Regions from separate parts of the Qipengyuania sp. Mu-71 genome, predicted to be linked through region 1. Evidence: predicted binding sites of a transcription regulator. Region 1 holds the regulator's gene; the other holds the start of a gene.

Region 1 (5,218 bases):
TGCGGCACGGGCGGCGATGGCCATCACACGCTCAATGTCTCCACCGCAGTGAGCCTGGTGGTCGCCGCCTGCGGTGTGCCCGTGGCCAAGCATGGCAATCGCGCGGCCAGCAGCAAGGCGGGCGCCGCCGACACGCTCGAAGCGCTCGGTCTCGACATGGAAGCAGCGGGAAGAAGCGCGGAGAAGACTTTGGCCGAATTGGGAATTTGCTTCCTGTTCGCCAAGAACCACCATCCTGCGATGGGCCGCATTCAGCCGATCCGGCAAAAGCTCGGCGTGCGCACGATCTTCAATCTGATGGGGCCTTTGTCGAACCCCGCTGGCGTCAGACGCCAGCTGATTGGCATCGCCCGGCCCGCCTATGTGCCCATCTATGCCGCGGCAAAGGCCAAGCTGGGAACCGAGCGCACCTTCATTGCCTCGGGAGACGAAGGACTCGACGAACTGAGCCTCGCCGGCGGTAACGAACTGGCCGATGTCCAGGGCAATGATTTCGAAATGCGCCGCGTGGTCGCGGTGGAAGCCAACCTGCCGCATTCCCCGGTCGAGGCGATCCGCGGCGGCGATCCGGCGTATAACGCCCGCGCGCTCGAGGCGCTGCTCGGCGGGAGCCCGGGCGCCTACCGCGATGCGGTGCTGTTCAACGCGGCGGCAACGCTGATTATCGCCGGTCGCACCGACGAATGGACCGAGGGCGCGGAGATCGCTGCCGAAGCGCTGGACTCGGGCAAGGCCAGGGCGCTGCTCGAAAACTGGATCGCGATGACCGCCTGACATGAACAAGCTGGAACAAATCTGTGCGACCAAGCGCGACGAGGTGGCCGCACGCAAGCGCGATCACACGCTCGCCGATCTCGAAGCGCTCGCGAAGGAGCAGTCGGCGCCCCGTGGGTTCCATTCTGCCCTCGCTCGGGCACAGCAGGACGGCTTCGGCCTGATAGCGGAAATCAAGAAAGCTTCCCCCTCCAAGGGTCTGATTCGCCAAGATTTCCAACCCACAGAGCATGCCCGCGCCTATGCTGCGGGCGGAGCTGCCTGCCTTTCGGTGCTCACCGATGCGCCCTATTTCCAGGGCCATGAAGATTACCTGGTTGCCGCGCGCGCAGCCTGTGATTTGCCTGCACTGCGCAAGGATTTCATGGTCGATCCGTGGCAGGTTGCCGAAGCACGCGCGATCGGGGCCGACGCTATCCTGATCATTGTCGCGGCGCTCGAAGACGGCCTCATGGCCGAGATCGAGGCGGCGGCGCTGGACCACGGCATGGATGTGCTGGTCGAAGTCCATGATCGCACCGAGATGGACCGCGCCGCGCAGCTCAGGTCGCGCCTGATCGGCGTCAACAACCGCGATTTGCGCAGCTTCACCACTGACCTCGCTACCACCGAGATGCTGGCCCCGGTCGCACCCGAAGGCGCGCTGCTGGTCGGCGAAAGCGGCATCACGACGCACGATGATTGTGTGCGGCTCGCGCGTTCGGGCGTCCGCACCTTCCTGGTCGGTGAAAGCCTGATGCGTCAGGCGGATGTTGCCGCGGCGACCCGCGCCTTGCTCGGCCGCTGACGCAGCAACGGTGGAGCAAATCGGGAACAAGTGTTCCTGTGTAAATCACTCGAAAATGGCGGGATTGCTTGACTTGGCGAATCAGGTTGCTTAATTGTTCCGTATTCGTTCACAGCTTTGTGAACAGGCGATACGGGAGTTCGCACAATGCTGACCGCCAAGCAGCACGAATTGATCCGCTTTATCCAGCAGCGTCTGGAAGAGACCGGCATCTCGCCGAGTTTCGAGGAGATGAAGGAAGCGCTCGACCTCAAGAGCAAGTCGGGCGTGCATCGCCTGATCTCGGCGCTTGAAGAGCGCGGCTTCATCCGCCGCCTGCCCAACCGAGCGCGCGCGCTCGAAGTGGTCAAGCTGCCCGAGAACGCAGTGATGGGCGCGGCACAGCCCGCCCCTGCGAACGACTCCGTGGTATCGGCGATCACGCCCAAGCCCGTCGCGCCCGCACCGGCCAATGACATTATCGATGTGCCGCTGCACGGCCGTATCGCCGCAGGCGCGCCGATCGAAGCGATCGAAGGCCAGTCGAGCATGCCGGTCCCCGCCGCTCTGCTCGGCCCGGGTGAACATTACGCACTCGAGGTGTCGGGCGATTCGATGATCGAAGCAGGCATTTTCGATGGCGATTTTGCCTTGGTGAAGCGCACCGATAGCGCCCGCGACGGCGAAATCGTGGTCGCGCTGGTCGACAATGAGGAAGCCACGCTCAAATATCTGCGCAAGGACGCCGGGCGCGTCATCCTCGACCCCGCCAATGGCTCTTACGAACCGCAAGTCTACGATTCGCACCGTGTCCAGGTGCAAGGCAAGCTGGCCGGTCTGCTGCGCCGGTATCACTGACCCCGGGGCGCGCGCCTGTCCTCCGGCGCGCGCCACCAGCCATGCTCGCCCTGATCCTGCGCCACGGTGTCGATACGCCGTGCGCCCAGATAGAGCGCGACCCCGCCCTCTCGCTCGAGGAAACGCCGGTCGGCCTTGAGCCATCGCGGGCGGCAACTGCGGGGCAGGAAGCGATCGGCGATGACGATGTCGGCGTTCCGGCAGGCTGCGGCCAGCGCGCGCTCCTCCACCAGGTCCCGGCTACGTGCGATCAGGAGCGACCAGGCACGGCCCTCGCGCGTGACGGTCAGCGAACAGAATTCGGCGCTGCAGCGGCTGTGCGGCCACTCCGCGATAGCCAGCGGTTGCCGATCGGTCCCCGCGAGTTCGAGCAGGTTCTCCTGCGCATATCCACCCTCGCTATCGCGTAGCACCAGCAGCCGTTCGGCCTCGTTTGCGATGCCGATATCGCGCCCGTCGCGCGTGATCAGGATATCGGGCACCGGGGCCTGAATCATCAGGATGGCAGCCATCACGACGGGCCCAAGCCCCCACAGGCGCGCCCTGCCCTGCCACAGCGCCAGCCACAGCGCGCCGCACAGATAGAGCGTGATAGCACCCATCCCGATCCGCGGGGCCAGCTTGACCGAACCCGGCTGCTCGGCAAACAGATGCGCAATACCCAGCAACAGGTCGAGCGAATGCCCGACCAGCCACCACACGGGCGCACCCGCGCCGATCAGGTCGAGCGCCAACGCCAGTGCCACCAGCGGCATCGACACGAAGGTCACCAGCGGAATGGCAACCAGATTGGCCGCCGCGCCGTAAACGCCCGCACGATGGAAGTGGAAAAGCACGATCGGCATCAGCGCGAGTTCGATGACCAGTCCGGTCAGGAACAGGATCGCGGTTCGCCGCAGGAACCGGCGCAGCCCGCTTTCCTCGCGCGGCGCGAGAAAATCGCGCACCGCCTGGACATTGTGCAGCGAGACGATCGCGATGACGGCCGCAAAGCTCATCTGGAAGCTCGGTCCGACCAAAGATTCCGGCCACAGCGCAAGCACCACGCCTGCGGCAATCGCGACCATCCGCAGCGAAAGCGGTTCTCGCCCCAAGGCCAGCGCAACCAGCACCAGCAACGCGCCGATACAGCTGCGCACGGTCGGCACCTGCGCGCCCGTCAGCAGCGTATAGGCGATCCCCGCCAGCGCCGCTGCACCCGCAGCGACCAGCGGCAGCCGCACCCGCAGGGCCAGCCACGGCCACAGCGCCAGCAGCTTCAGGACCACGATATAGCTCGCCGCGATGATCGCGCTGACATGCAGCCCGCTGATCGACAGCAGATGGGTCAGCCCCGCGTCGCGCATGGCCTCCTCGTCGCGTTCGGGAATGGCGCCGCGGTCGCCGCTCGCCAGTGTCGCGGCAATCGCCCCCGCCGTGCTGTCGAGCCGGCTGCGCACATGCGCCGACAGCCGCCGCTGGATAGAGGCCACGGTCAGGCGCGACTGCGGCGGCGGCGTGACCAGCTCGACTTCTCCCACGACCGATCCCGTAGCCGACAGCCCGTCGAACCAGGCCCGACGCGCGAAATTATACGCTCCGGGGACGATTGGCGGGGACGGCGGCATCAGCCGCGCCGACAGCCGCACCCGCGCGCCCTCGCGCAAGCCGGGCCGGTCCTTCGCCAGCGGCAGGTTCACGCGATAGGCGACCGCCCGCCCGGTCTCCGCATCGCGCGCGGCGAGGACAAGCCGGACGCGGTCCTCCGCCGGTTGCTCCTCGCGCTCGAGGACACGCCCGTCGATCCGCTCGAACCGCGGATACGCAATCGGCTCCGCCCCCACCATCGCCGAGCGCGCCCATACCAGCGACATGCCGAGCGCCAGGGCGATCAGGACCGACAGGCTTGCGGCCAGCAAGTAGGCACGTCCGTCCCTGCCGCGCCACCGCGCGAAGGCCATGGCCGCAGCGGCTAACGCGCCGCCGATTGTCGCCAGCCACTGCCATGGCGCACCGAGATAGAACCACAGCCCGATGCCCGCGGCGAACGCGACCGCCAGCCACGGTCCTCGGTCGAATTGCGCGCCTTCCAGAAATGCTTCGGATCGCCCGGCGAAACTGGACAAGAGATCGCGCATGCGCCAAGGGCGCGGCACTGCGGGGCGGGCCGCTTCGTCCGCCTCCCCCATCGGTACCGAAGGCGTCCCCTGCGTCGCCATGCAAGTGTTTGAAAGGAAGCGAGTGACAATGGCAAGCGATAGTGGCAGCGAGACCCCTCCGGTCGTCACCCGCTTCGCTCCCTCGCCCACCGGATATCTCCATATCGGCGGCGCGCGTACGGCACTGTTCAACTGGCTCTATGCGCGGCACCATGGCGGTCGCACCTTGCTGCGCATCGAGGATACTGATCGCAAACGCAGCACGCAGGACGCCATCGACAAGATCATCGAGGGGCTCGACTGGCTCGGCCTCGACTTCGACGAACCGCCGATCTTCCAGTCCGACCGCGCCGAACGCCACGCCGAGGTCGCGCACAAGCTGCTCGACGCGGGACACGCCTACAAATGCTTCGCCACGCCCGAAGAGCTCGAGGCAATGCGCGCCGAGCAGCGCGCCAACAAGCAGCCGATGCGCTACGACCGCCGGTGGCGCGATCGCGACGCAAGCGAAGCGCCCGAGGGCGCGCCCTATGTAGTCCGCCTCAAGGTTCCGACCGATGGCGAAACCACGATCCAGGACCAGGTCCAGGGCAAGGTCACGGTGAAGAATGCCGAGATCGACGACTATGTCCTGCTGCGTGCCGATGGCACCCCCACCTATATGCTCGCGGTGGTGGTCGAT
Region 2 (5,218 bases), 290 kb from region 1:
TCGATCCACGCGCCCGAGGCATAGCGTTCGAAATCGTCACCCGGATCGGCGGCGGTGTCGCGCGCGGTGAGGTCGAGCCCGAAGTCGCCGATCTTGGCTTGGCCGGTGACGACGATGGTGTTGGCGTCGGTTTCCTCGGCGAAGGACGGAGAGGCGAGAGCCAGCCCCAGCGCGAGCGCGGAAGCTGCCGTCGCGCGGGCGAAATGTCGAGTGGATGGCATGTGTGATTCCCCTGGGTTTTAGATCGTGCAGGGGCTTAGCTTTCGCCGAACAGAGACGACAACCATTGTCGTCGAACGCGCAAACGCGTTCGGCAAGCTACTTGCGGTTCGTAACCCCTAGTTCTCGTCTTCAGGTTCGCCGTCCGGCTCTGCTTCGCCTTCCTCATTCGCTTCATCGGCGCCAGCATCAATCGCAGGATCTACCTCCACGGTCACCGCTTTGGGATAGGTCAGGACGAGAAAAAGCTCTTCCCCGTCCCCAAGTTCGGTCAAAGGCCCGCCATCCTTGATGAAGCCGATCCCACCTTTTGCGGAAAGTATGGCTCCAGACACGCTGGCGCTTTCTTGAACGGCATTTTTGAAAAAGTCCTTTGCAGACTGCTCGCTGGTGAAAGCATTGGCGAAAAAGACGTTCATGGCAGGCTCTCCTCAATACTCGTCCCATTTGGCGACGCCTTCGTTGAATTTTGCGTTTCTCAAGAACGCCGGCGCACTGCCTTCGATGGCGGTTATGCAGGTTCCTTGCTCACTGCATGCATTGACCAGTGCAGTGCCGAAGGGTTGATTGATTGCGTCGACCAGCCCCTGCATTTTGCGTTTGAGGATAGTCTTGTCGGTCGCGACGACCTTGGCCTTGAGCTTGTCCAGCGTCGTGTCAAAGTTCTTGCCCATTCCCACGCCGAACTCGGTGTTGGCCGGAAAGAGCGAGTTCACGTCGAGCGGCGTGTCATTGGCGTTGATCGTGGCAGCGTTTGTAGAAACCAGCGCCGCGCCGCCCTTGGCGGAAAGGATCTGCGCGGCCATGCCGGTAGCGAAATACTGTGCCAGGCCGCCGTTCACATCTACGTCCGTGCTGGCCCCCGCACCGAACTCCGCTCCGAAGCTGGCAAGTACCGAATAGCTGTCCAGATTGCCGCCCTTGATTGAAACGAAAGAGCACGGGTGAATGGCATAAATGCCTCCCGTCACTTCGATAGGGTCCGTGACCGGACAAGGCCCTAGCCGGTTGTAGCCATCCTCGCTCGTATCCACTGTATTGGCCAGCAGGGGCATCACCACCGCTTCCTGTCTGTCATAGCCTACGATGATTTCGGGCACCTCGCCGGTCGATGCACCAGCCTTGATGCCAAATGTCGTATTGGTGCCGAAATACATCGTATTGCTGTGCCGTGTCGCTTGGACACAGCCCGCTGCGAGCGGCAGCAGGGCTAGGGCTGCAAGGTATTTGTGTGGTCGACTACGCATGGCGAACTCCCCTCAAGTGCAGACAGGACCTTGGCCGCATTCTCGGCTTCGGCCGCGGACCGGATGATCACCAACAGCTGGCAATCGCGCGGATCGGCAATGACCCACTGGCTATCCGAGTAGCCAAGCCAGGCGCCGCCTGCGGGCAGTTCGTCCCAGCCAAACCCCACACCGCTCCGTTTGACCGCCACCACACCGCCCGTTGTGCGCGGCAGTTCGACGCGGACTACGCCGATGCCGGTGATCGTCTCGCCGCCACCCTCACCGACCGTTACGTGGGTGCAGGCGGACAGCAGGCATGCAACGGCCGCGACAAGCCCGGCGTGGCCGGCGGATGATTGTTCTCGAACGCCGCTATGCACCTTGCGCGCGGGCCATCGAAGACAGCGCAACAATCGCCGTATTCGCGCACCGGCCCGGATCATTCTCCCCATTATCCGGCTCCCTCTATGTGAGGAAAACACTCGATAGTTGGGATCGTCAAGTCTTCGATCAAATACTGGCGGGAACCGTATGGTCGATTTGGGTGGGAAGAAAATGATTTCATCGTCCTGTCGGCGGTCGCCATTCTCTGTCGCCAATCTTGATTGCCGGATGATGCCCTGCAATTCTCTGCAATTCGCCAGTAAGTTGGATTGCCGCATGAATCCGCCGCGAGATGTTCCCGCGGCGTTGATATTTGGAGGAGGCGCCCCACATTCCCGGAACCGCCGGGCCGTCTGCTCGCTCGACACATACCGCCCCCCCTTGACCCAGGCGAACAATTCAGGAACACGCGTCCTTCATGGCCCTCACCAAAATTTCCGTCCGCGGCGCGCGCGAGCATAATCTCAAGGGCGTCGACATCGACCTGCCGCGCGACAGCCTGATCGTGATCACCGGCCTCAGCGGTTCGGGCAAGTCGAGCCTCGCCTTCGACACGATCTATGCCGAGGGGCAGCGGCGCTATGTCGAGAGCCTCAGCGCCTATGCGCGCCAGTTCCTCGAGATGATGCAGAAGCCCGATGTCGAGCATATCGACGGGCTCTCACCCGCGATCTCGATCGAGCAGAAGACCACCAGCCGCAACCCGCGCTCGACCGTCGCGACGGTGACCGAGATCTACGACTACATGCGCCTGCTGTGGGCGCGCGTGGGCGTGCCCTATTCGCCCGCCACCGGCCTGCCGATCGAGGCGCAGACCGTATCCAACATGGTCGACCGGGTAATGGAACTGCCCGAGGGCACACGCATCTACCTGCTCGCCCCCGTGGTGCGCGGGCGCAAGGGCGAATACCGCAAGGAACTGGCCGAATGGCAGAAGGCGGGCTTCACCCGTGTGCGCATTGACGGCGAGCTTCATGCGATCGAGGACGCGCCCGCGCTCGACAAGAAGTTCAAGCACGACATCGAGGTGGTGGTCGACCGGCTCGCGGTGAAGGAGGGCATCGAGACCCGTCTCGCCGACAGTTTCGAAACCGCGCTCAAGCTGGCCGAGGGGCTTGCCTATGTCGATCTCGCCGATGGCGCGGTGCCTGGGCGAGAGGACGAGGGGGCCGCGGCCGGCGGCGCGATGAAGGGCGCGGGGCTGCCCGCCAACCGCATCGTCTTTTCCGAGAAATTCTCCTGCCCGGTCAGCGGCTTCACGATCGAGGAGGTCGAACCGCGGCTGTTCTCCTTCAACGCGCCGCAGGGTGCCTGCCCGACCTGCGACGGCATCGGCGAGAAGCAGCTGTTCGACCCGCAGCTGGTCGTCCCCAACGAGGCGCTCAGCCTCAAGAAGGGCGCGGTGGTGCCCTGGGCGAAGAGCAACCCGCCGTCGCCCTATTACATGCAGGTGCTCGCCAGCCTCGCGAAGGAATACGAGTTCGACCTCACTACCCCGTGGCAGGAGTTCGACGCCGAAATCCGCGACATCATCCTCCACGGCACCAGGGGCCGCGCGATCCCGCTCACCTTCAAGGACGGGCGCAAGAGCTATACCGTCAAGAAGCCGTTCGAGGGCGTGATCGGCAATCTCAACCGCCGCATGCTCCAGACCGAGAGCGCGTGGATGCGCGAGGAGCTGGCCAAGTTCCAGACCGCTCAAGCCTGCGAGACCTGCAATGGCAAGCGGCTCAACCCCAAGGCGCTCAGCGTCAAGATCCCCGGCCCCGCGGGCCCGACCGACATCGCCACCCCCACGCAGATGAGCGTCGCCGATGCCAAGGCATGGTTCCTCGGGCTCGACGGACATCTGACCGACCAGCAGGCGCAGATCGCCAAGGCCATCCTCAAGGAAATCAACGAGCGGCTGGGCTTCCTCGACAATGTCGGGCTCGACTATCTCAACCTCGACCGTACTTCAGGTACGCTGAGCGGGGGCGAGAGCCAGCGCATCCGCCTCGCCAGCCAGATCGGCAGCGGGCTCTCAGGCGTGCTCTACGTGCTCGACGAACCCAGCATCGGCCTCCACCAGCGCGACAACGACCGGCTGCTCGAAACGCTGAAGCGCCTGCGCGACCTCGGCAATACGGTGATCGTGGTCGAGCATGACGAGGACGCGATCCGCGCCGCCGATTACGTGGTCGATCTCGGCCCCGGCGCGGGCGTCCACGGGGGCGAGGTGGTCGCCGAAGGCACGCTCAAGCAGGTGCTGAAAAGCAAGAAATCGCTCACTGCCGCCTATCTCACCGGCCGCCGCGAAATCGCGGTTCCGCCCAAGCGGCGCAAGGGCAACGGGCACAAGCTCACCGTCCACGGCGCGCGCGCCAACAACCTTGCCAACGTCACTGCCAGCCTGCCGCTGGGCACCTTCACCTGCGTCACCGGCGTCTCGGGCTCGGGCAAGTCCAGCTTCACCATCGACACGCTCTACGCCTCTGCCGCGCGCGAACTCAACGGCGCGCGCATCGTCGCGGGCGCGCACGACAAGGTCACCGGGCTCGAATATTGCGACAAGGTGATCGAGATCGACCAGTCGCCCATCGGCCGCACCCCGCGCTCCAACCCCGCCACCTATACCGGCGCCTTCACCCAGATCCGCGACTGGTTCGCGGGCCTCCCCGAAAGCCAGGCGCGCGGCTACAAGCCCGGGCGCTTCAGCTTCAACGTCAAGGGCGGCCGCTGCGAGGCGTGCCAGGGCGACGGCCTCATCAAGATCGAGATGCACTTCCTGCCCGACGTCTACGTCACCTGCGAACAATGCGGCGGCAAGCGCTACAACCGCGAAACGCTCGAGGTGAAGTTCAAGGGCCACTCGATCGCCGATGTGCTCGACATGACGATCGAGGATGCGGAGGAATTCTTCAAGGCGGTCCCGCCGATCCGCGACAAGATGCACATGCTCAACGAGGTCGGGCTCGGCTACGTCAAGGTCGGCCAGCAGGCGACCACGTTGTCGGGCGGCGAGGCGCAGCGCGTCAAGCTCGCCAAGGAACTCGCCAAGCGCAGCACCGGGCAGACGCTCTACATCCTCGACGAGCCCACCACGGGCCTCCATTTCGAGGACGTGCGCAAGCTGCTGGAAGTGCTCCACCGGCTGGTCGAACAGGGGAACTCGGTGGTGGTGATCGAGCACAATCTCGATGTGATCAAGACGGCGGACCACGTGCTCGATCTCGGCCCGGGCGGCGGGGTTAGGGGCGGGGAGGTTGTCGCGCAGGGTACGCCGGAGGAAGTGGCCGAGGTGAGCGCAAGTTATACGGGGCAGTATCTCAAGCCGATGCTGGAGCGGCAGCGAGAGGCGGCGGAGTAGTCATCGCGCAATAATAGTGGAGTTCGGGAGATAGCGG

Evidence for each region. The regulator LexA, encoded in region 1, represses DNA repair genes until DNA is damaged. The targets are predictions, from matches to a motif close to GTTCCNCNCTTGTTCT.
Region 2: uvrA (excinuclease ABC subunit UvrA) is a predicted target of LexA. The motif match lies at 2,224-2,239, and genes of this name have one in related genera.

Annotation. Positions count from the first base shown of each region.
Region 1 covers NZ_JBAJHR010000001.1:1,159,212-1,164,429, reverse strand. Annotated here, with positions in the region: gene trpD (anthranilate phosphoribosyltransferase) at 1-774, shown strand, start outside; gene trpC (indole-3-glycerol phosphate synthase TrpC) at 776-1,561, shown strand; gene lexA (transcriptional repressor LexA) at 1,709-2,398, shown strand; gene V6B15_RS05750 (ComEC/Rec2 family competence protein) at 2,392-4,596, opposite strand; gene gltX (glutamate--tRNA ligase) at 4,625-5,218, shown strand, end outside.
Region 2 covers NZ_JBAJHR010000001.1:869,754-874,971, forward strand. Annotated here, with positions in the region: gene V6B15_RS04370 (M13 family metallopeptidase) at 1-221, opposite strand, end outside; gene V6B15_RS04375 (hypothetical protein) at 339-638, opposite strand; gene V6B15_RS04380 (hypothetical protein) at 651-1,376, opposite strand; gene V6B15_RS04385 (hypothetical protein) at 1,430-1,891, opposite strand; gene uvrA (excinuclease ABC subunit UvrA) at 2,251-5,181, shown strand.